Regions from separate parts of the Anaerotruncus rubiinfantis genome, predicted to be linked through region 2. Evidence: predicted binding sites of a transcription regulator. Region 2 holds the regulator's gene; the other holds the start of a gene.
What was found. Region 2 encodes HrcA, which represses chaperone genes, less so after heat shock. Its sites were predicted from a motif close to TGTTAGCACTCNNNNNNNNNGAGTGCTAACA; they were not measured.
Positions count from the first base shown of each region.

Region 1: htpG (molecular chaperone HtpG) is a predicted target of HrcA. The motif match lies at 2,671-2,701, and genes of this name have one in related genera.

Region 1 covers NZ_FKLA01000009.1:2,129,669-2,145,052, reverse strand. Annotated here, with positions in the region: gene BN4275_RS15760 (MATE family efflux transporter) at 1-508, opposite strand, end outside; gene htpG (molecular chaperone HtpG) at 719-2,626, opposite strand; gene BN4275_RS15750 (V-type ATP synthase subunit D) at 2,808-3,482, opposite strand; gene BN4275_RS15745 (V-type ATP synthase subunit B) at 3,524-4,924, opposite strand; gene BN4275_RS15740 (V-type ATP synthase subunit A) at 4,924-6,699, opposite strand; gene BN4275_RS15735 (V-type ATP synthase subunit F) at 6,723-7,046, opposite strand; gene BN4275_RS15730 (V-type ATPase subunit) at 7,039-8,016, opposite strand; gene BN4275_RS15725 (V-type ATP synthase subunit E) at 8,052-8,639, opposite strand; gene BN4275_RS15720 (V-type ATP synthase subunit K) at 8,684-9,178, opposite strand; gene BN4275_RS15715 (V-type ATP synthase subunit I) at 9,171-11,189, opposite strand; gene BN4275_RS15710 (hypothetical protein) at 11,229-11,537, opposite strand; gene BN4275_RS15705 (MBG domain-containing protein) at 12,192-15,221, shown strand.
Region 2 covers NZ_FKLA01000009.1:1,014,860-1,030,243, forward strand. Annotated here, with positions in the region: gene BN4275_RS10440 (glycosyltransferase family 4 protein) at 1-614, opposite strand, end outside; gene BN4275_RS10445 (efflux RND transporter permease subunit) at 843-3,926, opposite strand; gene BN4275_RS10450 (efflux RND transporter periplasmic adaptor subunit) at 3,933-5,564, opposite strand; gene BN4275_RS10455 (winged helix-turn-helix transcriptional regulator) at 5,601-6,302, opposite strand; gene BN4275_RS10460 (hypothetical protein) at 6,467-7,843, opposite strand; gene BN4275_RS10465 (hypothetical protein) at 8,115-8,339, opposite strand; gene hrcA (heat-inducible transcriptional repressor HrcA) at 8,589-9,665, shown strand; gene grpE (nucleotide exchange factor GrpE) at 9,694-10,278, shown strand; gene dnaK (molecular chaperone DnaK) at 10,509-12,362, shown strand; gene dnaJ (molecular chaperone DnaJ) at 12,441-13,601, shown strand; gene prmA (50S ribosomal protein L11 methyltransferase) at 13,752-14,675, shown strand; gene BN4275_RS10495 (16S rRNA (uracil(1498)-N(3))-methyltransferase) at 14,760-15,384, shown strand, end outside.

The sequences.
Region 1 (15,384 bases), 1.1 Mb from region 2:
TCATCACGATCGAGATGAACATCGTCTGGCGGGTGAGCCCGTGCGCCCGGAAGAAAGCCACGAAGGTGAGGTGAATCGCCTGCAGCGGCATGCCGAAGCCGATGATCCGCAGGTAGCCGCAGGCTTCGCGCATCAGCTCCTCCGGCACGCCCATGAGCCCGAAGATCTGCCGGGGAAACCCAATGAGAAAGAACGCGATCACCAGGGAAAAGAGCACATTCACGAGCATCGAGACGGTATAGGTCTGCGCGACCCGCTCGGTGCTGCCCGCGCCGAGGTATTGGGTGATCAGAATGGTGGCTGCCATACAGATCACTGAGAAGGAGATGATGAGCAGATTGGTGATGAGATTGGCGTTTCCGATGGCCGCGACCGCTGTGCCGGAGGTCTTTGCCACCATGATCTGGTCGACATTGCTGACCAGCATCTGTAAAACCAGCTCGACGAAGATCGGCCAGGTCAGCCCGACCAGATAGCCGCGCGAGTTGATCTTTTTAAAATCTTCCATAGAGAAGCTCCCATTCCGCATAATGATTTCATAAAGCATTATATGCTTTGCACAGTTTTTGTCAATGGGTTTTTCACATGTTATACAAGAAAATGCAGGGGCGCGGCGTGCACTCCTGCATTTTTAGCAAATATAACAGCGTCCACGCTTTGGGAAGCGCGGGCCGGGGCTAAACCCCGGCGATCCGCAATTGATGGAAAATTTTTAGTCTTAATGAGACATCAGGTCGCAGATGGCGTTCGAAAAAGCGACCGGGTCCTCGATCGGCATCCCTTCGATCAGCATCGCCTGATTATAAAGAAGCCCCGCATACTGCTTGAGTTTCTCTTCATTGCCGTCTTTGGAAAGCGCCTGTAGTGCCGCAAAGACCGGGTGCGCGGCGTTTACCTCCAAAATCCGCTGCGCCTTGACAGGAGCATTGTCCGGGGTGCTGTTTGGCATTGAATTGAGCACCTTTTCCATCTCGAGCGAAAGCGCGCCTTCACTTGAAATGCAGACAGGGTGGCTCTTGAGCTTTCCAGACAGGCGCACCGACGCAACCTTGCCGGAGAGCGCGGAAGAGAGCGTGTCAAGGAGTCCCTTGTTCTCTTCGCCAAGCTTCTTGAGCTCCTCCTTTTCCTCCTCGTTTTCAAGGCCGAGGTCGCTGTCCGAAACCGAACGAAACTCCTTGTCCTCAAATTTGAAGAGCATCTTGAGCGCGAACTCATCAATGTCGTCGGTCAGATAGAGGATTTCGCGTCCAGCGTCGCGGATGCGTTCGGTCTGCGGAAGAAGATCGATCTTTTCGATTGTTTCACCGCAGGCGTAATAGATGTATTTCTGATCCTCCGGCATCCGGCTGACGTATTCATGCAGGGTGACAGGCTTCTTCTCCTGTGAGGAGTAGAACATCAACAAATCCTGCAGAAGCTCCTTCTTTGCGCCGTAATCGCTGTAGACGCCATATTTGAGCTGCAAGCCAAAGTTTTTATAAAACGCTTCGTATTTGTCACGGTCGTTTTCAAGCATTGCGAGCAGTTCGGAGTGGATCTTCTTTTCGAGCCGCCCGGCGATGAGTTTAAGCTGCCGGTCGTGCTGAAGCATCTCACGGGAGATGTTGAGCGAAAGGTCCTGCGAATCGACCAGGCCTTTGACAAAGCTAAAGCAGTCGGGAAGCAAGTCGGCGCATTTGTCCATGATCAGGACGCCGGAAGCGTAGAGCTGCAGCCCCTTTTCATAATCGCGGCTGTAGTAATTAAACGGCGCGCGCGCCGGAATAAACAGCAGGGCGTTGTAGGTGGCGGAGCCTTCGGTGCTCGAGTGGATGACGCGCAGCGGGTCCTGGTAGTCGAAGAATTTCTCTTTGTAGAAATTGTTGTAATCCTCGTCGGTGACCTCGGATTTTTGCTTTTTCCAGATGGGAACCATGCTGTTGAGCGTTTCATTGACCGTATAGGTCTCATATTCCGGCTTTTCCTCAGGGCAGCCCTCCTTGAGACGGGAAGCTTCCATATCCATTTTGATGGGGTAGCGGATGTAGTCGGAATATTTTTTCACCAGAGCGGAGATCCGGTGGCTGTCGAGAAACTCGTCGTAGTTTTCCTCTTCGGAGTTTGGTTTGATGTGCAGGGTGATCACGGTGCCATGGTCCGGTTTTGCGCATTCCTCAATCGTGTAGCCCTCGACCCCGTGGCTTTCCCATTTCCAGGCTTCCTCCGAACCGAAGGCGCGGCTTTCGACCGTCACATCGTCCGAAACCATGAAAGCGGAATAGAAACCGACGCCGAACTGTCCGATGATGTCGACATCCTCCTTCTGTTCATTCTCCTGCTTAAAGGCGAGCGAACCGCTCTTGGCGATGGTGCCGAGGTTCTGCTCGAGCTCGTCTTTGGTCATGCCGCAGCCGTTGTCGGTGATGGTCAGCGTGCGTGCGTCCTTGTCGACCGCAAGGCTGATTGCGAAATCTCCGCGGGAAAGACCGGTCGCACCGTCCGAAAGCGAATGGTAATAGAGCTTGTCGATCGCGTCGCTGGCGTTGGAGATCAGCTCCCGCAGGAAAATCTCCTTGTGGGTGTAAATCGAGTTGATCATCAGGTCGAGCAAACGCTTCGATTCGGCCTTGAACTGTTTGGTTCTCATGATGAACAAGCATCCCTTTCAATCTGAAATAATGACAAACAAGAAGTTAGCACTCAAATATATCGAGTGCTAACTTAAATATACCCGATTCCTGCCAAAAAATCAAGTATAAATTGTGAACAAACCGAGAATGCGCAAAAAAAGGGCCGCCCGACGGGCGGCCCCAACAGTGGTATGGATTCTATTCGGACCAGCCTTGTTCGCGCTCCTTGTAGTGGTGCGCTTCCTGTAGCATCATGTCCTTGACCTTCATCAGGCGGATCTGAGTGGAACGCTCGTTCTCATCCAGCTTCATCGTGATGTACTTGATGTTCTCCTGTGTCTCCGGGATCATAACATGCTCGAGCGCGTTGACGCGACGGCGGGTCTTTTCGATCTCAGCCGCCATCAGCTGACAGGATTTTTCGCATTCGGCCAGCCGCAGCATGTCGGGCAGGACATCGGCCAAGGATTTGACCGCGTCGTCCAGATCGGAGGAGGTGAACGCAAAACCGTAGGAATAGATGTTGTTCGCGTCGGAGGAGCGGGTCTTATATTCGAACACGGGGATCTCAACGCTCATGACGTTCTTTTGGGAAGCCTCCAAAAAGACCTCCTGCATCGGAGCCATCAGGGCAACGTTGAGCACCTCGTCGTCCATCCCCGCGCGCGCAAGCACGAAGTTTTTATTTGCGGCGGCAATACCTGCCTCAACCTTTTCGCGCAGCGCTTTATTTTCCCGGACGAGATCCAAAAACTGCCGCATCAATTCGTCGCGCTTATCCTTGAGCAGCTTGTGGCCGCGGCGAGCGGTAGACAGCTTCTTTTTGAGGCGGGTCAGCTCCATACGCGTTGGATTTACATGGGTAGATGCCAAGGGTCAATCACCCCTTTCCCATAAATTGAATCGCGGCGTCATCAGGCTTCTTCCTCTGCAAGGATATCGCCGTATTTGCCGTAATGCTCGTCGAGGAATTCGTCCTTGATACGTTTGAGCTCACTTCTCGGCAGGATCGAAAGCAGCTGCCAGCCGATCCGCAGGGTCTCTTCAATGTCGCGGTTGGCGGTGTAGCCCTGCGAGACGAAGTGGCGCTCAAACGCGTCGGCAAACTTCGCATAGAGCAGGTCGATGTCGGTCAGAGCCGCTTCGCCAAGGATGACCATGAGTTCCTTCGCGTCCTTGCCGCGCGCGTACGCCGCAAACAGCTGATTTAAGACGTTCGAATGGTCGGCGCGGGTTTTGCCTTCGCCGATGCCCTTGTCCTTAAGCCTCGAGAGGGAAGGCAGCACGTCGATCGGCGGGGTGACGCCCTTGCGGTACAGGTCACGGGAGAGGATGATCTGACCTTCGGTGATGTAACCGGTGAGGTCTGGGATTGGGTGGGTTTTGTCGTCCTCCGGCATCGTCAGAATCGGGATCATGGTGATTGAGCCGTTCCTGCCGCGCTGGCGTCCGGCGCGCTCGTAGATCGACGCGAGGTCGGTGTACATGTAGCCAGGGTAGCCGCGGCGTCCGGGGACTTCCTTGCGGGCCGCGGAAACCTCACGCAGCGCGTCGGCGTAGTTGGTGATGTCGGTGAGGATGACCAGCACGTGCATGCCCTTTTCAAAGGCGAGAAATTCAGCGGCGGTCAGCGCCATACGCGGGGTTGCGATACGTTCGACAGCCGGGTCGTTTGCGAGGTTGATGAAGAGTACCGTGCGGTCGAGCGCGCCGGTTTCCCTAAACGAGTTGATGAAGAAGTTCGATTCCTCGAAGGTGATGCCCATCGCGGCAAAGACGACCGCGAACGGTTCGGTGGTGCCGCGCACCTTCGCCTGGCGCGCGATCTGCGCGGCGAGGTTCGCGTGCGGCAGGCCGGACGCCGAGAAGATCGGCAGCTTTTGGCCGCGGACCAGGGTGTTCAGGCCGTCGATGGCCGAAACGCCGGTCTGGATGAACTCCTGCGGGTAATTGCGGGCGGTCGGGTTCATCGGCAGGCCGTTGATGTCCATGCGTTTTTCCGGCAGGATTTCCGGGCCGTTATCGATCGGACGGCCGAGTCCGTCAAATACGCGGGAAAGCATATCTTCAGAAACGCCCAGCTCCATCGTGCGGCCGAGAAACCGCACGCGGGAATTGGAAAGGTTGATACCAGTGGAGGATTCGAACAGCTGAACCAGCGCATTGCTGCCATCGATCTCCAGCACCTTGCAGCGGCGTTTCTCGCCGGAAGCGAGTTCGATCTCACCGAGTTCGTCGTAGGTGACGCCTTCAACGCCACGCACCAGCATCAGAGGACCCGCAACCTCCTGGATTGTCCTGTATTCCTTGGGCATTAGTCTTCCTCCTTCTGCGCGAGAAGCGCTGCGGCTTCATCGGACAAAGTCTTTTTGATCTGCTCGTACTCTGCCTGGACTTTATCGTCCTCGATGTATTTGAAACGGCCGATCCGCTCGCGCACTGGCAGTTTGACCAGTGCGTCAATCGAAGCACCTTTTTTGAGCGCGTCGAGGGTGGTGTCATAGAATTCGAGCACAAGCTTCATCATCAGGTACTGTTTCTCGAGCGGCGTGTAGGTATCCGTCTCGTGGAAGGCGTTCTGATGCAGGAAGTCCTCACGGATCGAACGGGCCGTCTCAAGCTTCAGACGGTCGGGCGCGGAGAGCGCGTCCATACCGACCAGCTTGACAATCTCGTCGAGCTCGGCCTCGTCCTGCAGCATCCGCATGAGGCGCGCGCGCAGGTCGGACCAGTCCGGATGGACATTTGCGTTAAACCAGACAGAGGTGTTGTCGGAATAGAGCGAATAACTGGTCAGCCAGTTGATCGCGGGGAAATGGCGCTGATACGCCAGGTCGGAGTCGAGGCTCCAGAAGACCTTGACGATACGCAGCGTCGCCTGGGTGACCGGCTCGGAGATATCGCCGCCGGCCGGGGAAACCGCGCCGATGACCGACAGGGCGCCCTCGCGGCCCTCCCTGCCAAGGGTGTGCACGCGGCCCGCGCGCTCATAGAACTGCGCCAGACGGCTTCCGAGATAAGCGGGGTAACCTTCCTCGCCGGGCATCTCTTCGAGGCGGCCGGACATCTCGCGCAGCGCTTCCGCCCAGCGGGAGGTCGAGTCGGCCATCAGCGCGACCGAGTAGCCCATGTCGCGGAAATATTCCGCGATGGTGATGCCGGTGTAGATCGAAGCCTCACGCGCCGCAACCGGCATATCCGAGGTATTCGCGATCAGCACGGTGCGCTCCATCAGGGAGTAACCGGTTTTTGGGTCTTTCAGCTCGGGGAATTCGTTCAGAACGTCGGTCATCTCGTTACCGCGCTCACCGCAGCCGATGTAGACGACGATATCCGCTTCTGCCCATTTCGCCAGCTGGTGCTGGACGACCGTCTTGCCGGAACCGAACGGGCCCGGGACAGCCGCGACGCCGCCCTTGGCGATCGGGAACAGGGCGTCGATGACACGCTGGCCGGTGACAAGCGGCATATCGGGCGGGAGTTTTTCTGCATACGGCCTGCCGCGGCGGACCGGCCAGCGCTGCATCAGGGTGAGGGACTTTTCTTCGCCGGAATCGGTTTCGACTGTTGCAACCACGTCGACGACGGTGTAATCACCCTCGCTGATGGTCTTGATCTTTCCGGAGATGCCATAAGGGACCATGATCTTATGCAGGACGATCTTGGTCTCCTGGACGGCGCCAATGATATCGCCGGCCTCAACCGCGTCGCCCGCCTTGACGGACGGAACAAAATGCCATTTATTTTCGCGGTTCAGGGAGGGGACTTCGATGCCGCGCTCGAGGTTGTTGTGCCCGGTCGCTTCCATGATGGCGTCCAGCGGGCGCTGAATGCCGTCGTAGATGCTCTGGATCAGTCCTGGTCCAAGTTCGACGCTCATCGGGGCGCCGGTGGATTCTACCGGTTCGCCCGGGCCGAGGCCGGAGGTCTCCTCATAGACCTGGACGGAAGCCTGGTCTCCGTGAATCTCGATGATTTCACCGATCAGGCGCTGGTCACTGACGCGCACAACGTCAAACATGTTGGCGTCGCGCATCCCTTCAGCGATAACCAGCGGGCCGGCGACCTTTTTTATCGTACCTTTGCTCATTTTTTCAACTCACCTGCTTACACTTAGTTATCATTATTGAAAATGATGTCGGAGCCAACTGCCTGCTCCACCGATTTTTTCACATTTCGGATACCCATCCCGGTATTTCCGGAAACGCCGGGGATGGGTATGATTGCGGGGAGGGGAGCGCTGCGGTATATTTCCAGCTGTTCCGCAAGGGCCTCGGCGAGCGCTTCGGTGATATAAATCACGGCGTATTCGCCTTCCGCGAGGTCCTTGAGCTGCCTGGCTGCCTGGTCGGGCTCGGTGACGGGATAGGTATCCAGTCCGAGCGCCGCGAAGCCATAGATGCTGTCGCGATCCCCGATGACTGCTACTTTATACATACATATCCCTTACCCTTTCCCGGACCACGCTGTCCGGCAGGCCGTTGAGCTTGCCCGAAAGGATGATCCGAACTGTTTTGATCTCGTTTTCACGGCCAAGGATATAGGCGGCCAGCGGGCCGACGCCGTGGGCCACATACTGCTGCGACTGGATCATCTCGATGATCGCGTTGTCACAGTACCGCTCAAACGCCGCAGAGGACTGCTCCAGGATCGGGGCGCCTGCGGCAAATTCGGTTGAGGAAAGGCAATTGCCGATCGAATCAACCCCTTCCATCGCGGCGCGCGCGAGGCGGGTTACATCGAGACTGTCGCATGGGCACAGTGCCCGGCGGATGAATTCGAGGGGTTTGCCGGTGCGGTGGCAACGCACCGCGATCTTCACATCCGCCGCCACGACGGTCATCTCGGCATACTTGCGGATCAGCTCGTTTTCCGAATCCTTGCCCGCTTTGTAAATCGCTTCGAGCGCCGCGCGGTCGATGATGATGTCGCACAGCTGGCCGTCATGGGTGCGAGCGAGCGCGTTGTAGCCCTCTTCGGCCGCGGCGCGCATGCCTTCAGGCAGCATGGCGAAATTCCGGTCGCGCAGGCAGGTGAGGATCAGGTCCACATCCACCGTGCCGTTTTTCATGTAGATGCCGAAATCCTCGTCGCCGGTACAGACCTGCTTGATGGCCGCTTTGAGATTGTGGTAGTCGTTCGCGTAGAGGAACACGTCGAACACCGACATGTCGTCTACCACTTCGCGGATCACTTCCCAAGTCTTTTCCCGTTCCATCGCGAGCAGCTCTTCAGCGGTGGGGTTCGCGACCGCAAGGTCGCCCCAGCCTTTGTCCATGAGCAGACGCATGCATTCGCTGTAGCTTTTGGTCGCAAGGAGCTGTTCGATCGTCTGGCTGGAAAAGAGGGTCAGTTCATTGGAGCGGATGCGCGCAACCGCATAGATATATGACAAATCAGAAGACATTGCTTAAACCTCCTTTATCTGGGATTACGCGCATCTTATGCAAAGAGGAGCTCCTGTACCTTATCCTGCAGGTCTTCGCGCGCGGCGTAGAAGAGGGCTTCGATCGAGCAGTTTTCCTCGATGCCGCCGTACACCAGCACGAAACCGCCGTCAATGTCGCGGGTCTCTTTGGAAATGGTGAGCTTTTCGCCCGAAATCACCTTGCCAAGGCTTTCCGCAAAGCCGGCGGGCAGGCGCGCCAAGTCGCGGGGGGAGAAAAGGATCTCGCCGTCCTGCGCGAGCGCAAATTTTCCGGCCATTTTCAGAATCAGGGCGAAGTAGTCCGCATCCGGCAGGGAATAGATCGACTGCTGCGCGTCCGCGATGGCCGCGCCGATGATCTCCTGCTTTGCGGTGAGGATCGCGCGCCGACGCGCAAGGTCGGCGGCGGATTTGGTGGAAGCAATGTAGTTCTGCACCGCCGTTTCGGACTGCTCGTCGATATAGCCGCACTGGATCTTCGCTTCCGCTTTGGCATTCTCAACGATCTGGGCCGCTTCGGTTTTGGCCTGCGCGATGACCTCGTCCGCCTTCTGCTGGGCTTCGTCGTGAATCTGCTTTAAGATTTTTTCGAGTCCTGTCATAGCAGAGTTCTCCTAACTAAAATAAGTACGGTCATCATCCGCCATTAAATGTTCATGCCAGCAACGCCGTTGATGGACAGCAGGGAGATGAGCAGCGCGAGGATCGCGTAGGTTTCGACCATTGCCGGGAAGATCATCGCTTTACCAAACTGGTCCGGCTTTTTCGCAACGAGGTTGATCGAACCGACCGAAGCGCGGCCCTGGTAGCAGGCGCTCTGATAACCGGCGATCGCCATCGGCAGGCAGGCGCACATATACATAATGCCCTTTGCGGTGGAGATCTCAACCGGGGTGCCGATGACGCCCGCGTTTGACAGGCAGATAAATGCGATCAGCAGGCCGTAGATGCCCTGGGTGCCGGGGAGCAGCTGAAGGATCAGGACCTTGGAGAATTTACTGGGGTCTCCGGTGACGACGCCAGCGGCCGCCTGGCCGGCAATACCGGTGCCGACCGCGCTTCCGGCGCCGGCGAAACCGGCCGCGAGCGCGGCTCCGAGAATTGCGAATGCGATACCGAGGTTCGAGAAGATACTAGACATTATGGGTGTCCTCCTTGATTTTGTAATATTTTGTATGCACTGCGAACGGGTCAAACTTCCGTCCGCCACCCTCATAAAATTTACCGAAGAACTCGACATACTGGAGACGGTTGGTATGCACATATGCGCCCAGAAGCTCGATGCCGAAGTTTAAAAGGTGCCCGAAACAGAACACCAGGATAAACACGATCGCGCCCACGAGGCTGCCGCCCATCATGGAACCCATCTGGTTGATGACGGTGCCCACAACACCGGTTGCGAGTCCCAGCGCCAGCAGGCGGGAGTAGGAAAGTACATCGCTCAGGTAGCTGGTCACGCCGTACAGCTCGTAAAGGCCCTGGATGAATTTGACGACCGGGTTTTTCGAGTCGCCGTTCGTGAGGGTGATGCCGACCGCGCCGATAATCGTGACCCAGGTCGAAACGGTTCCCACTGTGGCGGGCAGCTTCTGGACCTGGAGGATATTTGCGATCATGTCGGTTGAAAGCAGCAGCAGGATACCGCCGCCGACGAGCATGTACCAGAAGACGACCTTGGTAACAGCTTCATAGTAGCGCTTCGCTTTGAGATGCTGGTAAAGCTGAATGCCCAGGCCGATGAACAGGTGGATGACGCCAAGCCCCATACAGAAAACGAGCAGGCGCATCGGTTCATTGAGCGGGATGAACCAGAGCGGCGGGATGGTGATATCGACCCCGAAGAAAACCCGCCCAATCACGTCGACCACATCGCCGAAGTAGCTGGAGAACATGATGCCCCAGAACATGGTGGAGATTCCACAGTAGAGGAACATTTTCATCATGTTGCGCATTCCGTCCTCCATGTTCTTAAACTTCCACAGGACAAACCCGCAGCCGAGCGTGACCATCGCGCCGTAGCCGGTGTCGGAGAACATGAGCCCGAACATCAGATAATAGAAACAGGCAACAATCATGGTCGGGTCGATTTCGCCCTTGGTTGGCAGCGCATAGGATTCCACGACGCTTTCAACCGGTTTGGCGAAGCCGTTGTTTTTCAGAAGCACCGGGACATCCTCATCCTCGCCGGGATCGGATATCGAAACGCAGATGTCGTAGCTGTTTTCGAGCTTCGGCACCAGCGCGGCCGCTTCGACCTGCGGGATGTAGCCGGTAAGGAAGAAGGTGGATTTCGACTGCATCGAGCGGCCAACCGCGTCATACTTTTCGATTCTGATGTTGCAGTAATCGATGAGGAAACGCAGGTCGTCGCGAGCGCCGAAGAATTCGCGGATATTTTCCTCCGCGGCGTCGATGATCGTCAGCGCGGCTTCGAGCGCGGCTTCGATCTCCTTTTTATGTTCCGCCGGGGAGAGTTTGGAAGGGGAAGCGGGACGGACAAAACCCATTGTGCGCAGCGCGGCTTCCACAGCCGGGCCGTCCGGACGCGCGCAGAGGATCAGCACGCAGGTCTGGTCGGCGCTGTGGCTGATGATGTCCACATTCACCGCGCCGGCGTTGGGGGCGTTTTCGGCCAGCCCCGCGTAGATGGCTTCGAGCGGGAGGTCGTCGGAGAAAGATCCAACAAAGCCCGCGGTGGAGCGGGTGCCGTCGAAGCGCATTGAAACGCCCAGCCCCATCCAGGGCTCAAGCGAATCGAGCTGTGCCTGCAATTTCAGGATTTCGGCCTTGTTTTCGGCAATCTTTCGGGAGAGGGCCGTCAGAGTCTGCGCCTGATTGAGCACCTGCTCATATTTGGATTCAAAGCTCTGATAATCCGCAGCGGACACCGGTTTTCTACCCTCCAGGGAGGAAAGCATGGAGCTTTTTACCGGATTGTAGGTATCGAGCACTTCAAGCGCCTGATTTGCAGCGGTGATCGCTTTTTCAAACTGCGATTTTGAAGCGGACGTATCCACTTTTTCAAAACCGGGGTCCTGCGCAGAGAGATCTGAAATCTCGACCACGCCGCACCGCTGCAGGGTATCCAGAATTTTTTTGCGGTCTTTTTTCAGCGCGCATATGCTGATGCGTTGCATCTGCAGCACCGCCATAGAACGGATGCCTCCTTTTTGGTGGAATGGGGGAACGCGCTAGATCAGTTCGGTCAGGATCAGATTGCGGACCTCGCCAGCCTTGGCCTTCGCGCGCTCGTGAAGTTCCGCGATTTCCTGTTTGGAAGCAGCCACTGCATCGGTCTGCAGGGACTTGCTGTTTTCGCGGGCCGCGTCAAGCGCCGCGGCCGCCCTGGCTTTTGCCTCGGCGGTCATCTGCGAAATCGTCTGCGAAGCCTCCGCCTGCGCCTTTGCCAGAATGTTTTTGCGCTCTTGCGTAGCAGCTTTCTCGATCTGCTCGGCTTCAAGTTCAGCCTCCCGGACAGCCCGGATGGTCTCTTGCTCCATTTTCTCACCACCAATTCCTATAAAATTTATATAATAGTTCCTATTTGGGTCAAATAAAGTTACCCGGTTTTAGACCTATTGAATAATATTGTATAACAATTCTGGTAAACAATCAATATAAGCGATTGATTATTTTTAGACGAAGAATAATAATTTCTCAACAAAAAATTGGGATTAAATATAAAAATAACCTCCAATTTTTATGCGATTCCGCTGTAAAAACCGGTCAAAATTTTAAGACAACAGCTATATTGTACTATAAGTTTTTGATAATATCAAGAAAAAATAGTGAACATATGGAAATTTTATGATAACTTTTTATTAACGCAATCTTAACACGGATTTTTGCAACTTTAAAAGGGCTGAGGTGCAAAATGGCAGTTTTTCCAAGGATATGCTGTTGAATTTGACGATATATAGGAGTAAAATGTAAGTATCAGGCAGACAATCCCTGAGATTTTGTTATTTTATGAAAATTGTGAAGTAAATTTCAGAAATTCTGTTACTATTATTATAGGAAATATCCACGGCGTTTCTATGGGCATTTCCAAGTATCTGCCCAAATTTTAAGCAGATCTTCGGATTTGTCCAACCAGAGTTTGAAAAGCAGATACATATATATAGGAAGGAACCTGTTTTTAAGGGGGATTCAGTATGAAAAATGCAAACCGGCCGCTTTTCTGGCTGCTTATTTTAACCGCCGTTTTGACAGTGGCGCTGTCCGGAATGAGCGTTTTTGCACAGGAGGACCCGATTCTGCCAGGCAGCAGTTCATCGGCGGATTTGGGATCATCGGAAGGGGTGCCGGCGAACTCTACTCCGGTGACGACCAGTATTGCGCTGAGCTACGAAAATATGCAGGCGTCGGGGATCACCTACGGACAGGCGCTTTCGGAATCAAAGCTGACCGGCACCGCCAAAGCCGGAAGCGAGACGGTTGCGGGGTCCTTCAGTTGGTCGGACACCGACAAGACCGCCAAACCGGACGCGGGCACACACACCTATCAGGCGACCTTTAGACCGACGACGACTCCGGCCGATACGGAATATACGAATCTGACAGTCAGCGTTTCGGTTGATGTGGCCAAGCGGACGGTCACCGTCACACCGAAAAGCGGACAGGGAAAGGTTTACGGCGCCACAGACCCGGCGCTGACGTATGACTATTCGGTCGCGGAGGGAATGCCACAAGCGCCTCAGTTTACCGGTACACTTTCCCGCGACCCGGGGGAAAATGCGGGCAACTATGCAATCGAGCAAGGAAGCCTGACCGTCTCCGAGGATTACACGATCCATTTTACCAGTGGCGTGAATTTCACAATTTCGCGGCTGCCTATCACGGTGTCGCCCACCGCCGGCCTTGCCAAGACCTACCGTCCTGGGACACCGGACCCTGATCCGGCGCTCACCTTCCGTGTCCTGCGCAATTCGGACGGCGCCGACCTGGGGAACGTTCTGACCGGAAGCCTTTCGCGCGCTGCGGGCGAAAATGCGGGGAGTTATCCGATCGGGCTCGGCACGGTGACGAATGCGGGGAACCCGAACTACGATATCTCCATCTCCGCCGCGCAGTTCACAATCAACGCGCTGCCGGTTACGGTGACGCCGAAAGAGGGTCAGTGGCGTTACTATGTGCCGGGCAGTACTGCGGCGGAAACGATCCCTGTGGAATACGACGTTTCGGTCTCGGCTGGATACGATGCGGCCGCGGTCAAGAAGGAACTGGGCAATCTTTCGTGCAGCGTCGGGCCGGGCGCTGGAAGCTATGCCATCACGAAGGACGGTTTTGCGGCAAATGCCAATTATACGGTCGATTTTGTGGGGAAAAACTACGAAGTTCAAGCGCTGCCGGTGACTGTCACGCCAAACGCGAACCAGAAGAAAACATACGGGGACGCAGACCCTGCGGCATATGGCTACAGCGTGTCGGCGGACCTGTCCGCCGATCTGCTGGCAAAGGCTGAAGCCGAACTGGGAAGCGGGCTTCTGACCCGCGAAAGCGGGAATACGGTGAAAACTTATCCGTTCAAATTGAATGGCAGTTATCCCAATTATGTCATTAGTTTGCAGAGCGGGAGTTTTGAGATCGTTAAGCGGGAGGTTACGCTCAACCTGCTTTCGGCGAGCAAGCCCTATGACGGCACAACCTCCCTTTCGCTTTCGCATCTCAGCTACAGCTTTAACAATATGGCCGGCGGGGATACTTTGCGGCTTGGTGCCGTGAGCGGGCATTTCAGCAGCGCCGGATCGGCGTTTCAGGACACGCAGGTAACTGCGACGCTCACATCGGCTTCGCTCGACAGCGCGGCAGCGGTAAACTATACGCTTAAAAATCAATTCCCGCTGACCGTGAACAATTCCAGCACCAAGATCACAAAAAAATCCTCCGTCGGTACGCCGACCGCATCGCAGATCAACCAGTGGATGGCGGACAATGCGGTTGCGGCGAACGATATGGATACGATCGATGAGATCGTTAGGGCGGTTCGCAACATGAGCGCGTCCGAAAAGAAGCGGCTGAACGCCACTGCGGTCACCCGGCTCGGCAACCTGTATGCCAATGTGCATGGGGTGCGGGAACGCGTTCGTGTCTCCTACGACACCTCCTTCTCTTCAAGCAGAAGAATGCCGGACGATGCGGATAATTATGCTTACGGCGCGGCAATGGCTTCCCAGCTCAGCTATGGTACCGCCACGGTCGAAATTTCCCAGCAGAGTCCTTCCGGGAAGGCCAAGCTGCAATTCACGGCGCGCCTGTGGGATGGAAGTTCATATGTGACCGCCCGCACGCCGGTCCGGCTGAAGGTCGCGCTGCCCAGTGGCTTTGACCGTTCGGAGGACTATTATGTACGCACCAGCGGCGGGGATGAACTTGGCGTTTCGATCTACCGCAGCGGCAGCTATTATTATGCGGAATTCACCGCCACAACAATGACAACCTTCCGGTTTATGGTGGACGATTCGGATGACGACGATGATGACGATGATGACGATGACGACGATTATGAGGTTTCCGAATTTTGGGAGGATGTGATCGACCGCATCAGCGATGCGGACCGTGGAGATACCGTGCGGGTCAGCGTTGGGTCGCGCACCTCGATGGCGGCGGATGTCCTGCGCGAGCTGGAAGGCCGCTCGGTTACGCTGGTGCTGCGCCGTTCCAACGGGGAGACAATCACCATCTATGGACGGGACATCGACCGCATCCCTTCCTCCCGTGACAGCTATACGATGAAGACGCTGGCTTCGCTTTATGATTCGTCCAGCTCCTCCTCGAAATCTTCCTCCAGTTCAAAAAGCAGCAGTAGCAGCAAGGCGAGCAGCTCCGGCAACTACGCGCCGGTGATTTCCTCTTCGACGGCCTGGACGCCTCCTTCAGCCTGGACGCCCGCCGCCCCGACGTGGACGCCGTCCTCTTCGACGAGCTCCGCTTCGTCAAAAGAGGAGCCCATGAGCGAGCCGGAAGATTCCGAAGAGGAGGAACCGGATATTGTGATCAAGGCGGAAGAGGATGAGGATTCCTCCTCGGAGGAGTCCTCCGGAGCGCGGCCGGTTGGCGGCGAACCGATGGATTCCAAACGATTTGGGTTGTTTGCGGTGCTTGTAGTGGCAGCGGCCGCGCTGGCGGCGGGCGGCATTACGCTCGGCGTATGGCTTTATCGCAGGAATCAGGAAGATGATTGACGCAGATTGCTATCAAAACGGTGTTTCGAGCGCCTTCCATGGCATTTTTGCCATGGAAGGCGCTCGTTTCTGCATGATTTCTTCAATTTTGCAGGGAGGGTGGGAATTGCGGTTGCACACACCTGGCAAGTATGGTATATTGAGACTATAAAGTTGTAAATAT
Region 2 (15,384 bases):
CCGCCTGCCCAGAGGAACTGGATGTCCGGCATTTTTGCGGCCAGATCCGCGAATTCGAGCACGCCCTTACGGGTCTGCAGCTGACCGGCGCAGACTACTGTAAACCGATCCGGATCAAGCCCATAGCTTTTGCGAAGCGTCCGTTTTTCGTCCGCGGAAACGGGATGGAATTCCCGGTCGTCGACGTAATTTGGAATGTAGGTGATCTTCTCGCGCGGGATGCCGTAGGCGGCGAGCTTCTCAATAAACACGGGGTTTACCACCACGAGCGCGTCCATGCTCTTATAAAAAGCGATCAAATAGCGGTAAAAGACCGCTTTGGCCGCCCGGGGCAGCTGCAGGCTGCCGTCGATTGTTTCGGGCAGGAAATGGACATATCCCACTGTCCTGCCGTGCAGTTTTGCAAGCGGCAGGGTGAGGAAATAACCAAGGTTTACAGTGTGGTAATGGGTGATATCCCCGCCTTTTTTGCAGTTATCGATCACTGTGAACCGGTCTGCGAGGCCCTCCTGGACCAGTCGGATTTGCTCTTTGCCGGCGGAGAGGACGCCGTGCCCTTCCACCATGTCGGCGTGCGAGCGTACGTTTATAATATATTTTCCGGTATTTGTCATGATAAACCGCTCCTTTCCGGTCGAACCGTATCCGATCTCATAAACCAGTTTACCCGCAATGGGTAAAGCGTGCATCAAGGAAATCTAAACTTTCTTTCAAGGGGAAGCGTTCCCTGTCAATAGAACGATCCAGCAGACCGTATGACTTCAAATCATACACAAAAATCCCGCCTGCAAAATGCAGGCGGGATTTTATGGAACGCATTCCCGGTTGGAGGAGAATCGCCGTCAGCGGAATTCCTCGGGGATTTCATCGGTGCCGCTCACCTGGGGCTGTTCGCGCAGGTTGCGCTTGAAAAGCGATTTGCGGCCGGTCTTTTTTCCTTTGCGGCGGCGGTCCTCGCCGTCGAACAGCAGATACATGGTCGGGATAAGGATGAGGGTGAGCAGGGTGGAAACGGTCAGGCCTCCAATGACGACCACCGCCATACTCTGCATCATCTCCACCTCGCCGCCGATGCCGACCGCGGTTGGCAGGAGGCCGAGGACGGTCGTTGTGGTGGTCATAAGGATCGGGCGCAGCCTTGTGCGTCCCGAGAAGATGAGCGCGTCGCGCGCGGGCATACCCTGCTCACGGCGCAGCGTATTGGTATAGTCGATCAGCACGATGGCGTTGTTGACCACAATACCGACCAGCATGATGAGGCCGATGAGGCTGGTCATCGAGATCGACATGCCGGTGAGGATCAGCGCCAGGAACGCGCCGGTCATTGAGAACGGGACGCTCAGCATAACCACAAGCGAGAATTTCATCGATTCAAACTGCATGGCCATGACCACGAACACCAGGAAGATCGCGGTGGCAAGCGCGCCGTAGATGTTGCCAAACTCCTCGTTCATCGTGCGCATGCTGCCCCCGGCTTCCACCGTCACGCCGTCCGGCAGGTCCATCTGCTGCACGCGCGCCACAATCTGGTTCGACAGCTGGGTGGCGGAAGCCCCCTGCGCGGTCTGGCCGGTGACCGAAACCTGATAATCCCCGTCGTAGCGCTGGATCTGGGCGGGGGAGTTGTTATAGACGATCTGTGCCACGTCGGTGAGCGGGACCTGGCCTCCCGAACGGGTGTCGATCATGAGGCCGGAAAGGTCGCTCACGTCCTGGAAACGGTCTTCCGGGTACATGACCTTGACGGAGTACTCCTCGTCGCTGGTCTGCAGATCGGTCGCCTCGATGCCGGAGAGCATGTTTTTGACGGTTGATACGACGGCCGATGGGGTGGTGCCGATTGCCGCGGCCTGCACCGGGTCGACCACGATCTCGGCGCGCGGGCTGCCGTCCGACAGGCTGGTGGAGGCCGAATCGATCCCCTCGGTTGCCTGCATCAGGGCTTTCACCTGATTGGAGGTTTCCTCCAGTACGTCGAGGTTTGAACCGCTCAGGTTGATGGTGACGCCGCTGGAGCCAAAGGACATGGAACTGCGTTCCTCCACCTCGACCGAGGCGTTGTCGATATCCGAGGTGAGTTTTCGCATCTGGGTGATAAAATCGGCAGTGCTCATCGAGCGGTCGTCTTTCAGATAGACGGTGAGGCTTGCCGAACCGCCATTGCCGCGCATCGAATAACTTTCGACATCCGGCTGTCCAGAGACAATCTCTTCGACCTGGGTCATGATTTCGTCGGTCGCGTCGATGTTGAGCCCTGTTTTGGTCGTGACTGAAATACTGATCGAGCCTTCATCGCTCGATGGCATGAGCTCCATATCGATCTGGGTAAACATCACAGCCGTGCTCGCGAGCAATGCGATCGCGACGATGATAACGACGATCTTGTGGCTGAGCGCACGCCCAAGGAATGCTGCGTAAACCCGCTCGAGCTGATGCAGCTGTGTGTTGACGAAGGAATGTTCCTTTTCGACCGGCTTCATCCGTACGAACAGGAGCGGCACCATGGTGAGCGCCGAAATGAGCGAAGCGGTCATCGAGAAGACGATGGTGAAGCCAACCTCCTTGAAGAGCTGGCCGGACATGCCTTCCATCAGCGAGATCGGCAGGAAAACGACGATGGTGGTGAGGGTGGAAGCGATGACGGCGGAATTGACAAGGTTTGCGCCCTGGATGGCGCTCTCCTCAAACGAGCGGACACCGTCGCGCGCCCGAAAACAGCTGTCGAGCACAACGATTGAGTTATCCACCATCATGCCGATGCCGACGACCAGGCCGCCGAGCGACATGATGTTGATGGTCATGCCGAAGCAGGCCATGAGCACAAGCGCCGCGAAAACCGAAAGCGGCATCGAGGTGGCGACGATGAGCGCCGCGCGCCAGTCGCCGAGGAAGAGCACCAGGACGAGCATGGCAAGCGTAAGGCCCAGGACGAGCGTCTGCACAACGTTCATGATGTTTTCGAAGATGGTTTCACCGGAGTTGTTCGTGATGGTGACCGCAAGGCCCAGGCCCTGCTGGTTCAGCTCGTCAACCACCTCCACGATCTCGTCGCAGACTTCGATTGTGTTGGCGCTCTGGTTTTTCGAGACCGAAAGGGAGATGTTGTCCATGCCGTTATAACGGCTGATGGAGGACCTGGTTTCTTCCGCCATAGAGATGGTTGCCACATCCGATACATGGATGATGTCGCCGGAGGGAAGGGAAATCGGGATGGTTTCAAGGCTTTCATAGGTGTCGTAGCTGACGCCGCCCTGCAATGTCAGCTCGATCTGGCCGCGGTTGATCGTGCCGGCGGTGGTGTTGAAATCCGCGCTGGCAATGGCGGAGGAAACGTCGGTCATTGAAAGGCCGTACTGGTTCATTTCCTCCTCGCGCAGGAGCACCTGGACATATTCGCGCTTACCGCCGCGCATGCTGACTTCCGATACGCCGGAGATCTTCTCAATCTCTGGGACAACGGTGTTTTCAATATAAGTATAGATATTGTCGCTTGCATTGGTGGAGATCGAAAGATCCATGATGGAAGAGGAGTCCATGCTCATCTCCATAATGGTGGGATCGTCGCAGCTGTCCGGCAGCCGCAGCCGCTGGAGTGCTTCGTTGATCTCGTCGTATTTTTCGTCCATGTCGGTGCTGTAGCCGAATTCCAGCATGGTCATGGAAGAGCCCTCGGAAGAACGGGAGGTCATGCTGTCCACGTCGCTGACAGTGGAAAGGGCGGATTCGACGACGTCGGTGACGAGGCTGTCCACCTCCTCCGGGGAAGCGCCCTCATAGCGGGTCATTACCATAAAGACAGGCATTGACATTTCCGGAGTGGATTCCATCTCCATGTCAAAAACCGAGGAAATCCCAAAGAAGAGCAGGCACATCACGCACATCAGGACCGAAACCGGCCGCGTGACGGATAATTTTGGAAGTGTCATGGGCGGTTAATCCTCCTGTGCGGGCATTTCGGGAGCGTTGGGGGCTGCGGCGGCGTCCGGCGCATCAGTGCCTTTCGCGGACCGGCTTTCAGTCGGCTCGGCTCCAGGGGCGCTGTCGGGCGCGGCGGCGGGGGCTTCCTGGCCTTCTGCAAGTTCCACAGCCGCCCCGTCCTTCAGGTCGGGATGCCAGGTGGTGATGATCTCGCTGTCAAGCGAAAGCCCGGACACGGCAACAACCGTTTCAGAGTTGGACATGCCGGTTTCAAAATCCGTGCGGTGGGCTTTGCCGTCCGCATATGTAAAGACGTAAGCCTGGCCGTCGTCATAATAGACCAGGTCGATCGGGACGAGGATGGCGTCCTCCACCTTCTGGGTGGCCGCGGCCACCTTGACCGAAACGCCGGTGAGCAAGCTGCCGTCACCATCCTCAATACGGGCCTTGATGGGGAACAGGCCGGTGGAATCGTCCGCTTTGGAATCGATCTCGATGATGGTGGCCGTATATTCCTTACTGCCCTTGGTCACGGTGACTTCGTCGCCGATCGAAAGGGCGGTGGCGGCGTCGGCCGACGCGTTAAACTTGACGGTGAGGGTGTCCTTGTTGGAGATGACGAAGGCCGCGTTTTGGGTGGAGGCGGGTTCGTTGGCAGTGATGTTTTTTGATTCGATTACGCCGGAGATCGGCGCGTAGACCTTGTATTTATCGAGCGAGGAGGCGCTCTGCTCGAGCGAGAGCTGCGCGGATTTGAGCTCCGCCTCGGTGGCCTTCTCGGTGTCCTCATACGAGCCGCCGGTCACGAGATTGTAGTTGTCGAGCGCCTGCTGGTAGTTGGTTTTGGCGGTGTTATAGGAGTTGCGCAGATCACGGGCCTCGCTGTCCTCATCTGCCTCGAGATCCTTGACAGCGTTGTAATACATCGAATAATCCTGGTACGCCTGGCTGTATTTTTCTTCATAATCGGCGATTTCTTTTTCGATGGCCTCCTTTTCAGCCTCCCCCGCTCCGGCGAGCTTATCCTTCAGCTCGTCGATCGTCTTGTCGTAGGCCTGCATATTGTCCTGCGCTTTCTGCGCGGCGCGTTCGGCCGAGAGCAGGCTGTCGTCATAGCCATCGTTATAGTCCTTCAGTTTCAGACGGGCATTATTGAGGTTCTGCTGCGCCGATTCGAGCTGCGACTTTGCGGAAGCAACCTTCGATTCGTAGTTGCTGCCGAGGGTGGTATCGGCGCTGATCTGTTTCTGTTCATAGCTGGCCTGCGCGATCTGATAGGCGAGCTGCGCGTCGGTGTCGTCGATTGTGAAGAGAAGTTCTCCCTTCTGCACGGTTTGGCCAGCTTCAAAATAGATTTCGGTCACCTTGCCGCTGGTCTCGGGGTAGACGCTGACGCTTTCAGCTGGCTCGATCTTACCGATGAACTCGGTGCTCCGGGTGAGGCCGCCGGTGGTGGGCGTCTGCAATTTTACGCTGATGACGCTTTCGGAGAGCTCGACTTGCCCCATATTTCCTCCGCCGGGACCGCCCATCCCGCCGCCGGGGCCGCCGCCCGCAGCGAAAACGACCGTGGATACAGCGACCGCGCCGAGTGTGAGAATCGCGATGCCGGAGGCAAGTTTCTTTTTGCTCAACGATATTTTCATGTTAAACGCTCCAATCTCCAGATGATGTAGGGTTTCTCAGATTGCCCGCGGGACGGTCTGCCGGGGATACTCCCCGTCCCAGCGGAACAGATATCCCGTTTTGCGTACCGCGGCGATGGATGTGCGATAGGGTCCAAGCTTTGCGCGCAGAGCGGTGATGTGAGCGCGCAGGGTGTGCAGCAGCGTTTCGTCCGACCGTCCCCAAACGGCCTGCATCAGCTGTTCACAGCTCACTGGCCGGTTTTGGTTTTTGACAAGGCAGCAAAGCAGGCCGAATTCGAGCGGCGTCAGGGCGAGCGGTTTGCCGTCGCACAGGGCGCGCCTCTCATCCGGGAAAAGGCACAATCCGCCAGCGCACAGAGCGGCTTCCCCCCGCCCGGCACGTTCGAGCAGTGCGGAAAGTTTTGCCGCGAGCAGGCCCGGTTTGCCGCTTTCAATGAAGTAGACGCCGGAACGGTTGCGCAGGTCGCGGATCCATCGCTTGTTTTCCGCAGGGGAAACGACAATGATCGTGGGAACTTCCAGAAACCTTCGGATACCGCGACTGGCGTCAAACGAAGGGCGCAACCCGAGCGAGGCGCCGAATACGACTGCGGCGGGCGGCGGGGATAGCGCCTGCGGGATCTGACCGAGCCCCTGTGCGAAGACGGGGAAGAAGCCCTGCCGCCAGAGACATACCGCAAGCGGGCGGCAAAGCGCCATATGGCTTTCAAAGATCAGAATCCTGATGCATATCACCTCCCGGCGAAAATCACTTCACCTATTTTTGAGCTTGAATGTGGGCGAAAGTACAAAAAATTATGAATAAATTGTGTCGTTTCCATAAATATTTTGAATACGAAAGGAAAAAGAAAAACGCGCCATTCCCGTTTTGGGAATGGCGCGTTAGATGTGCCGGTGTTTTAGGTGTTTTCCACGGCTGTTTTGGCCGCTGGTGCGCTGGCGAAGATATAGGTGCCGAGCTGGCGCACCTTGAGGCGAAAGACAAGCTCGTCGTTTTCATTTTCACAAAATTTGCCTTTGCCTGTGATGTCGGTGAGGATTCCATCAATCTCTTCGTAGACGGCGATGGCCTCCGTTTCAATGGACGGATCTCCGTCCTCATTGAGATAGGGGACGTTCAGATCGAGCGTCGCGCGGGACACAGCGGAAATCTCCGGATTGCCCACAAAACTGCGGATAAAAGCGTCCTGGCCCGCGAACCGGCCGGCGTAATCGGAATGGTTCCATCTGGTGGAAAGCTTCGGATAGTAGATCTTTACATTGCTGTCTGCGGTAAAGTACAGTACCGCGAGGGTGTTGTTTTCATCCGTCCAGGTGACTTCGTTGTCTTCATTTTTCACAGGTTTTGCAACCATGCCGCCGTCGCCCGCTGAAAAGTCCCGGTCCCCGCGAAGCGTTTCATTTGTGAGGTAGAAAGCGGGGGAAAGAAAGGTGGCTTCGGCGCCTTTTGGCACGATCACCGCCCCGTTTTCCCGAATTTCCTTTTTGGCCTTAACCGTCACCTTTATCTGAATTTTGGTTTCGCTGTCGTCGTTCGTTTCCCGCAGAGAGATTTCCGCAAAGGATTTGCGTGTGCCGCTCAGCGCGGACTCCTGCGCCCCCGAAAAAACACTGTAGGCGTTATCGAGTTTCTTCTCAAGCCATTTGGCGGAGAGAACCTGTTTGCCGCCTTTCTCTTTGGCAATCCTGACCGAGAAAAACGCATCGTTCAGCGTGGCCGAGAACGGATAATAGTACACTTTGTTGTCCGAACGAACCGCGTCGTTGCCGGACGCGGCGGAAAGGAGCTTGGACGTTTTGTCCACGAACAGGCTGGACGCGTCCGAGGTCGGCGCAAGATATGCGCGCAGTTTCGCTTCGGCGGTATCCGGGACAGGTTCGGGCCCCGGTCCGGAAACGGAAAAATGCTCCCGGACGGAAACCTCATAGTTTCCGCCGCCCAGGCCGTTCACCGACATAACTTCCCAGCCGTCAAAGTCCGTTTCGTCTTCCACCCGGTCGCAGGAACCGAGCTGCTCAACCTGCGCAAGGGTATAAAGCGTGCGGTCTGCTATCGGGTCGCCGATGATATCGTCGCGGTAATAGTAGGAGATGGAACCGCCCGCGCCGATTTCAACCGTATCGCCGGGCTGCAAAATCTGCCCGGCTGAGAGGCCGCCAGGATGGTAGCTTGCCGCGGCGGCAACGGCAAGGCTGAAAGCGCCTGTGAAAATACAGGAAATGGCGGCAAGCATGAGCAGGCCGCGGAAGAAAGGATGCTGTCTGAGCCGGACCATAATAAAATCCCCCTTGTGATATTGTCCAGATCAGTATAGAAAAGCGCCGCGCTGCTGTCGATTTCCCATATTCCCAATTGCTTCTGAAATTGGGAACAGAAGGAAAATTTTGTCGAAATTTGTCGATTTTGAACAAAGAAAAACGGCCCCGGCAATTCGCTTCGGGAGCGTGTGAAAAGATTGTACGGGGATTGTAAGAAAAACGGAAAATTATATGACAACAGGAAAGCCCCGCCAATGGCGGGGCGAAGGTCCGGATCTGCTGGGCGGGTTACGCCACGGCCCATTTGCGCAGTTCCCGCAGGAAGGTGCGGTCGTCTGTGACGACTTTGACCGGCTTGCTGTAATCGAGCGCCATGAGACCGAGCACGGATTTTGCATCTGCGATGCTGCCGTCAACAGTGTGCACGCCAATATCCTGTGCGGACTGCATCGCTAGGAACATGAACTGGCGCAGGTCCTCCGCGGATTGGAGCATTACTTCTTTTGTGGTCATTTTGATAGCCTCCTTTTGCGTCAAAGCTGTTAAATATTTATCAATTTCTTGATATCATTAAACACCATCGGGATTAAAATGTCAATATACACAATTAACAAAATTGAATTTGCGCAAAATAGATAAAATTAGCACTCGAAATATATGAGTGCTAAAAATTCTGTAAACAATTCATGAATTCCGATCTCCCTTTCTTGACATCCTGAAAAAATGTGGTACATTATAGTTGTTGGCACTCGGAGATTATGAGTGCTAAGCGGACTTTGCTCAGTTGTGGAATGTGAGGTGTATGCGATGAAGCTCGACTTGAGAAAACTGAAAATCCTGACCGCGATCGTCGAGACTTACATCGATACCGGCGAGCCTGTCAGCTCCAAGATGCTGGCGCAGAAACTTGATATCAACGTCTCGCCCGCGACCATCCGCAACGACATGGCGGCGCTTTTTGATATGGGATTCCTTGAGCAGCCGCACACTTCCGCCGGACGCGTCCCCTCCCACCTGGGTTATCGGATTTATGTCGATCAGCTGATGCACTGCAAACCGCTGTCTGATGAGGAGCGCGGCGAGATTGACGCGCTTTTCAATGTGCATAACCCCGACCCGGACCGGCTTTTGGAGGATGCCGCGCAGGCGCTCGCGGATTACACCAACTGCGCGACCGTTTCCACCACGATCACACCGAAAACAGTGCGCGTCAAGCATATCGAAATTGTTCCGGCGGGCGTGCGCACGGTGGTCATCCTGGTCATCGCCTCGAACGGCGTCATCCGCGACAAGGTCTGCCGGGTGGATTTCGGCATCACCGCGGAGCTGCTCGAATTTATCAATAAGTTTATCAACGGCCGTCTGGTCGACAAATCGGTCAACGACATCTCCCAGTGGTACATCAATTCGGTTGCGGTCACGCTGGGCGAATATTCCCGGCTGTTTACCCCGATTCTGGCCACCGTTTACGAGCTCTGCAAAGAGATCGATGAAGGCCAGTTCTATACTTCCGGCGGGACCAACCTGCTGGGATATAAGGAGTTTTCCGATGTGGCGCACGATTTGCTGCTCACCATGCAGAACCGCGACCATCTGCTTGGCGTTATCGGCTCGAAGGACGACGCCGTTTTCATCACCATCGGCAAGGAAAACAGCCGAAGCGAGCTGGCCGACACGTCTGTGGTGGTCACCCGTTACTCCATCGGAAAGCAGAACGCGGGCGCGATTGGCGTAATCGGCCCGGTCCGGATGGATTACGCAAAGATTATCCCGCATCTTGAATATTTTTCGCAGACATTAGGGAAATTATTGGCGGAGACTTTTGAACAGGATGCGTAATAAAAACACATAGAAGGTAGGGAACAGATTGTCTCAGAAGCATAAGCATGAGCAGCCCATAGGCGAGGCGGACGAGGTCCAGGAACAGACGCAGCCGGAAGAAAAGACTCCGGAAGCGTCCGAGGAAACCGGGGAAGAAAAACAGCCGGAAGCGGAGCGCAAAGAGCCTGAAAAGACCGAGACGGAACTGCTGGAAGAGCAGGTTTCGCAGCTGGGTGACAAGCTGCTGCGCACGATGGCCGAGTATGACAACTTCCGTAAGCGCAGCCAGAAGGAGAAGGAAGCGATTTACCCGCAGGCAACCGCAAATGCGGTGGCGCAGTTCGTTCCGATCATCGATACGTTTGAACGTGCGCTCGCGGTGGAATGCGCGGACGCGGAGTTTAAAAAGGGCGTGGAGATGATCCTGCAGAACTTTAAGGATGTGCTCGAAAAGCTCGGAGTCGAAGCGTTCGGCGCTGCGGGCGAGCAGTTCAATCCGGATCTGCACAACGCTGTGATGCACATTGACGATGAATCGCTTGAGACGAACATCATCACCGATGTGTTTCAGAAGGGATATAAAATCGGCGACCGGATCATCCGGCACGCGATGGTCAAGGTCGCAAACTGACCAGGGGGCGCTTTTGAAAAGTCCCCTTTGAAGCCCCTCGGGGCTTTCGGTCCTGCCGCGCCGCGAAGATCTTAAAGTGTTTTGTCGACCTTTTTAAAGGCTGGGGACATGGGGGCCGGCCTTTCCCGCGGGCCCTGCTTCAGGCGGTTTTTTTGCTGCTTTTTCAAGGAAAAGAAAGCAGGCATTCACCACGTTAAAATTTATTCCAATATATATGGAGGGCATTCATTATGGGAAAAATCATCGGTATTGACCTTGGTACTACAAATAGCTGTGTAGCGGTTATGGAAGGCGGCGAGCCGGTCGTCATCGCGAGCGCGGAAGGCAATCGCACGACCCCTTCGGTCGTTGCATTCTCGAAAACCGGCGAGCGTATGGTCGGCCAGGTTGCAAAACGCCAGGCGATCACCAACCCGGACCGCACGATTTCTTCGATTAAGCGCCACATGGGCACCGATTTTAAGGTGTCGATCGACGGCAAAAACTACACTCCGCAGGAAATCTCCGCGATGGTCCTGCAGAAACTGCGTGATGACGCGGAAGCTTACCTCGGCGAGAAGGTCACCGAAGCGGTCATCACGGTCCCGGCGTATTTCTCCGACGCGCAGCGCCAGGCAACCAAGGACGCGGGCCGCATCGCGGGACTTGATGTAAAGCGCATCATCAACGAACCGACCGCCGCGGCGCTCGCCTACGGCATCGATAAGGAAGCCGATCAGAAGGTCATGGTTTATGACCTCGGCGGCGGTACCTTTGATGTTTCGATCATCGAGATGGGCGACGGCGTGCAGGAGGTGCTCGCCACCAACGGCAACACCCGCCTGGGCGGCGACGACTTCGACCAGCGCGTCATCGATTTCCTGGCAGATTCCTTTAAGAAAGAAAACGGCATCGATCTGCGCGGCGACAAGATGGCCATGCAGCGCCTGAAAGAAGCAGCGGAAAAGGCGAAGATCGAGCTTTCCGGCATGACCCAGGCGAACATCAACCTGCCGTTCATCACGGCGGACGCGACCGGCCCGAAACATCTCGATGTGACCCTGTCCCGCGCGAAATTCAATGAATTGACCGCCGACCTGGTCGAAGCGACCATGGTGCCGGTGCGCAAGGCGATGGCCGACTCCGGCCTCAAGGTTTCCGACCTCGACAAGGTGCTGCTGGTCGGCGGTTCGACCCGTATCCCGGCTGTGCAGGAAGCGGTCAAGGCGTTCTGCGGAAAAGACCCGTTCAAGGGCATCAATCCGGATGAGTGCGTCGCGGTCGGCGCGGCGATCCAGGGCGGCGTGCTCGGCGGCGATGTAAAAGGCCTGCTGCTGCTCGATGTCACCCCGCTTTCCCTGGGCCTTGAGACCCTTGGCGGCGTCTGCACCAAGATCATCGAGCGCAACACCACCATCCCGACCAAGAAATCGCAGATCTTCTCCACCGCCGCGGACGGCCAGACTTCGGTCGAGATCCACGTCCTGCAGGGCGAGCGCGAGATGGCCAAGGATAACAAGACCCTCGGCATGTTCCGGCTCGACGGTATCCCGGCGGCTCCGCGCGGCGTGCCGCAGATCGAAGTCACCTTCGACATCGACGCCAACGGCATCGTGCACGTGACCGCGAAGGACCTCGGCACCGGTAAGGAGCAGAACGTCACCATCACCGCTTCGACCAATATGTCCAAGGACGACATTGACAAAGCGGTTAAAGATGCGGAAGCATTTGCGGAAGAGGACAAGAAACGCCGCGAGGAGATCGACGTGCGAAACGGTGCGGATCAGATGGTTTATCAGTGCGAGAAGGCGCTGACCGACCTGGGCGACAAGGTTTCCGCCGACGAAAAATCCCGCGTGCAGGCGAAGGTCGACGCGCTGAAGGAAGCCCTCAAGGGAACCAACGTCGAAGAAATCAAAGCAAAACAGGAAGAGCTGCAGAAGGACTTCTATGAGATGTCATCCAAGATGTACCAGCAGGCGCAGGGCGCCCAGGGCGCGGCCGGCCCGGACATGGGCGGCGCGGACGCCGGCGCTGGAGCGGCTCCCGGCGGCGATTATGTCGACGCGGATTACAAAGAGGTTGACGAGGACGACAAAAAATAATACAATAAGCAGGTGCGTTCAGGCGGGGGTAATCCTCCCGCCTGAACCTGTGAACGCAGATAAACAGGGGTGAGGCATATGGCTGAAAAACGGGACTATTATGAAGTATTGGGCGTGTCCAAGGACGCATCCACGGACGACCTGAAAAAAGCATACCGCAAGCTTGCAAAGCAGTATCACCCCGACATGAATCCGGGGGATAAGACCGCCGAGGCAAAATTCAAAGAGGTTAACGAGGCCTATGAGGTCTTAAACGACCCGGCAAAACGCCAGCGCTACGACCAGTTCGGGCACGCGGGCGTCGACCCGTCCTATGGGGCGGGCGCCGGCGGGGCGGGCTTTGGAGGCGGCTTTGGCGGTTTCGACGTGGGAGATATCTTCGAAAGCTTCTTTGGCGGAAGCGGCTTCGGCGGCTTTGGCGGGGGCGGGCGCACCCGCAACCCGAATGCGCCGATCCGCGGCAACGATGTCAATATCACCATCAACCTGTCGTTTATGGACGCGGCCAAGGGCTGCAAGCAGCAGGTGCAGGTGCAGCGGCTTGAAAAGTGCGATACCTGCGACGGTACCGGCGCCAAGAAGGGCACCGCCCCGGAAACCTGCCCGGAATGCGGCGGCACCGGTCAGGTGCGCGTCCAGCAGCGTACGCCGATCGGCGTGATCCAGACCACCCGAACCTGTACAAAATGTTCCGGCAAGGGTAAGGTCGTCAAGGAGCCGTGCAGCGACTGCCGCGGAATGGGGCGCGTGCGCCACACCCGGACGCTGGAGGTTTCGGTCCCGGCTGGTATCGACGACGGGCAGACCTTTGTGCTGCGCGGACAGGGTGACCACGGCCTCAACGGCGGCCCGGCGGGCGATGTGAACATCATGGTAAACCTGCGGCCCGACCCGCTCTTTGAGCGCGACGGATTCGACGTCTGGTGCGACATCCCGATCACCTTCTCGCAGGCGGTGCTGGGCGATGAGATCACCGTTCCCACCATCGACGGCAAAGTGAAATATGACGTGCCGGAGGGCACGCAGTCCGGAACGGTATTCCGCCTGCGCAATAAGGGCATTCCGTATGTGAACGGGCGCGGACGCGGCGACCAGTATGTCAAGGTGAATATCGAGGTTCCGCGTAACCTGACCGGCAAGCAGAAAGACGCGCTTAAGGAATTTGAAAAGCTTTCAAGCGACAAAAACTATGAAAAGCGCAAAAGCTTTTTCGATAAGCTCAAAGATGCGATGAAATAAATGGAAAACCGCGTGAAACAGTCGTTTCACGCGGTTTTTTACTGGATAAAATCCATCCGGATTTTACGGGTGGATTTTACCCGCGCATTATTATATAATGTATCATGAAGTAGCTTGCGCAAGGACAAAAAGAAAGAGAGGGCAAAACGGATGCAGTACAGCGAAGTCAAGCTGAAAATTGCGACCAGGGATGCGGAAACAGCGGCGGCGATCGCAAACCTGGTGGTGCCGTACGGGTTATATATCGAGGATTACAGCGACATCGAAGAACTCGCGCCGCAGATCGCGCACGTCGATCTGATCGAACAGGAGCTTCTGGAACGCGACCGCGAACACGCGGTGATCCATTTTTACATCGCGCCCGAGGAAAACCCGATGGAAGCGGTTTCGTTTGTGAGCGAACGCCTCGGCGCGGCCGGGATCGGTTTTTCGGTGGAGAGCGAGAAGGTGGATGAGGAAGACTGGGCTACAGCCTGGAAAAAATATTATTACCCCACCAAGGTCGGGGAGCGGCTGGTTGTCTGCCCTTCGTGGGAGACTTACGCGCCAAAACCGGGGGAGGTGGTGCTCACGATGGACCCGGGCATGGCTTTTGGCACCGGAACCCACGACACCACCCGGCTCTGTATGCAGCTTTTGGAAAAATACGTCTCACCGGGTGCGCATCTGCTTGATGTGGGCACCGGCAGCGGCATTCTGGCGGTGGCGGCGCTGCTGCTGGGAGCTGAAAGCGCGGTGGGGATCGACATTGACGAGGTCGCGGTGCGGGTCGCAAAGGAGAACGCCGAAGCCAACGGTGTGGCGGACAGGGTGGAATTTCTGGCAGGGGATCTGACCGCGAAGGTGGACGGAAAATTTGCGGTTGTTACCGCGAATATCGTTGCGGATGTGATTATCCGGCTGATCCCCGACCTGGAACGGTTCCTGCGGCCGGACAGCGTTTTTATCGCGTCGGGTATCATCGACACCCGCGCTGGAGATGTGACCGGCGCGCTGGCCGCCGCGGGCTACGAAGTGGTCGAGCGCCGGGAATCGGGCGGATGGGTGGCGCTGGCCGCCAAACAACGGGGATAGCCGTGCGGGCCGGGGAAGCTGTACCGCGCAATTCCCTGCGTTTTTTTGAAAAAAACGCATAAAACTTTTGATTTGGTGAGAATTATGCCGAGATTTTTTACAGGACAGGTGAATGAACAGAATGCCGTCATCGACGGCGAGGACGCGCGGCATATCGCGTTGTCGCTGCGGATGAAGGTGGGAGAAAGGCTTACCGTCTGCGACGGGGACGGCCGGGACTATCAGTGCAGGATCGCGTCGGTTCAGCCGGCGCGGGTGGAGCTCACGGTGGAAGCGGTGGAACCGTCTGCAGGCGAGCCGGGCGTGTTTGTCACACTGTATCAGGCGATGCCCAAAGGCGATAAATTTGAAACGATTGTGCAGAAAGCGGTCGAGCTTGGAGTGGGAAAGATCGTACCGGTGCTGACCCGGCGCTGCGTCTCCCGGCCGGATGGAAAATCGATGGCAAAGAAGCTGGAGCGGTACCGCAAGATCGCGGCCGAAGCCGCAAAGCAGTGCGGCCGCGGCCGCGTGCCGGAAGTGGAGCCGCTCTGTGAATTTCCCGAGGCGGTTGCCCGCATGAAACAGGACGCGCTTGCGATCCTGTTTTATGAGAATGCGGACGAACCGCTGAAGGCTCTGCTGGAACGCAGGCTTGGGAAAAGCGTGTCGGTTCTGGTGGGCAGCGAGGGCGGTTTTGAGCCGTCCGAAGCCGCTTATGCAAAGGAAA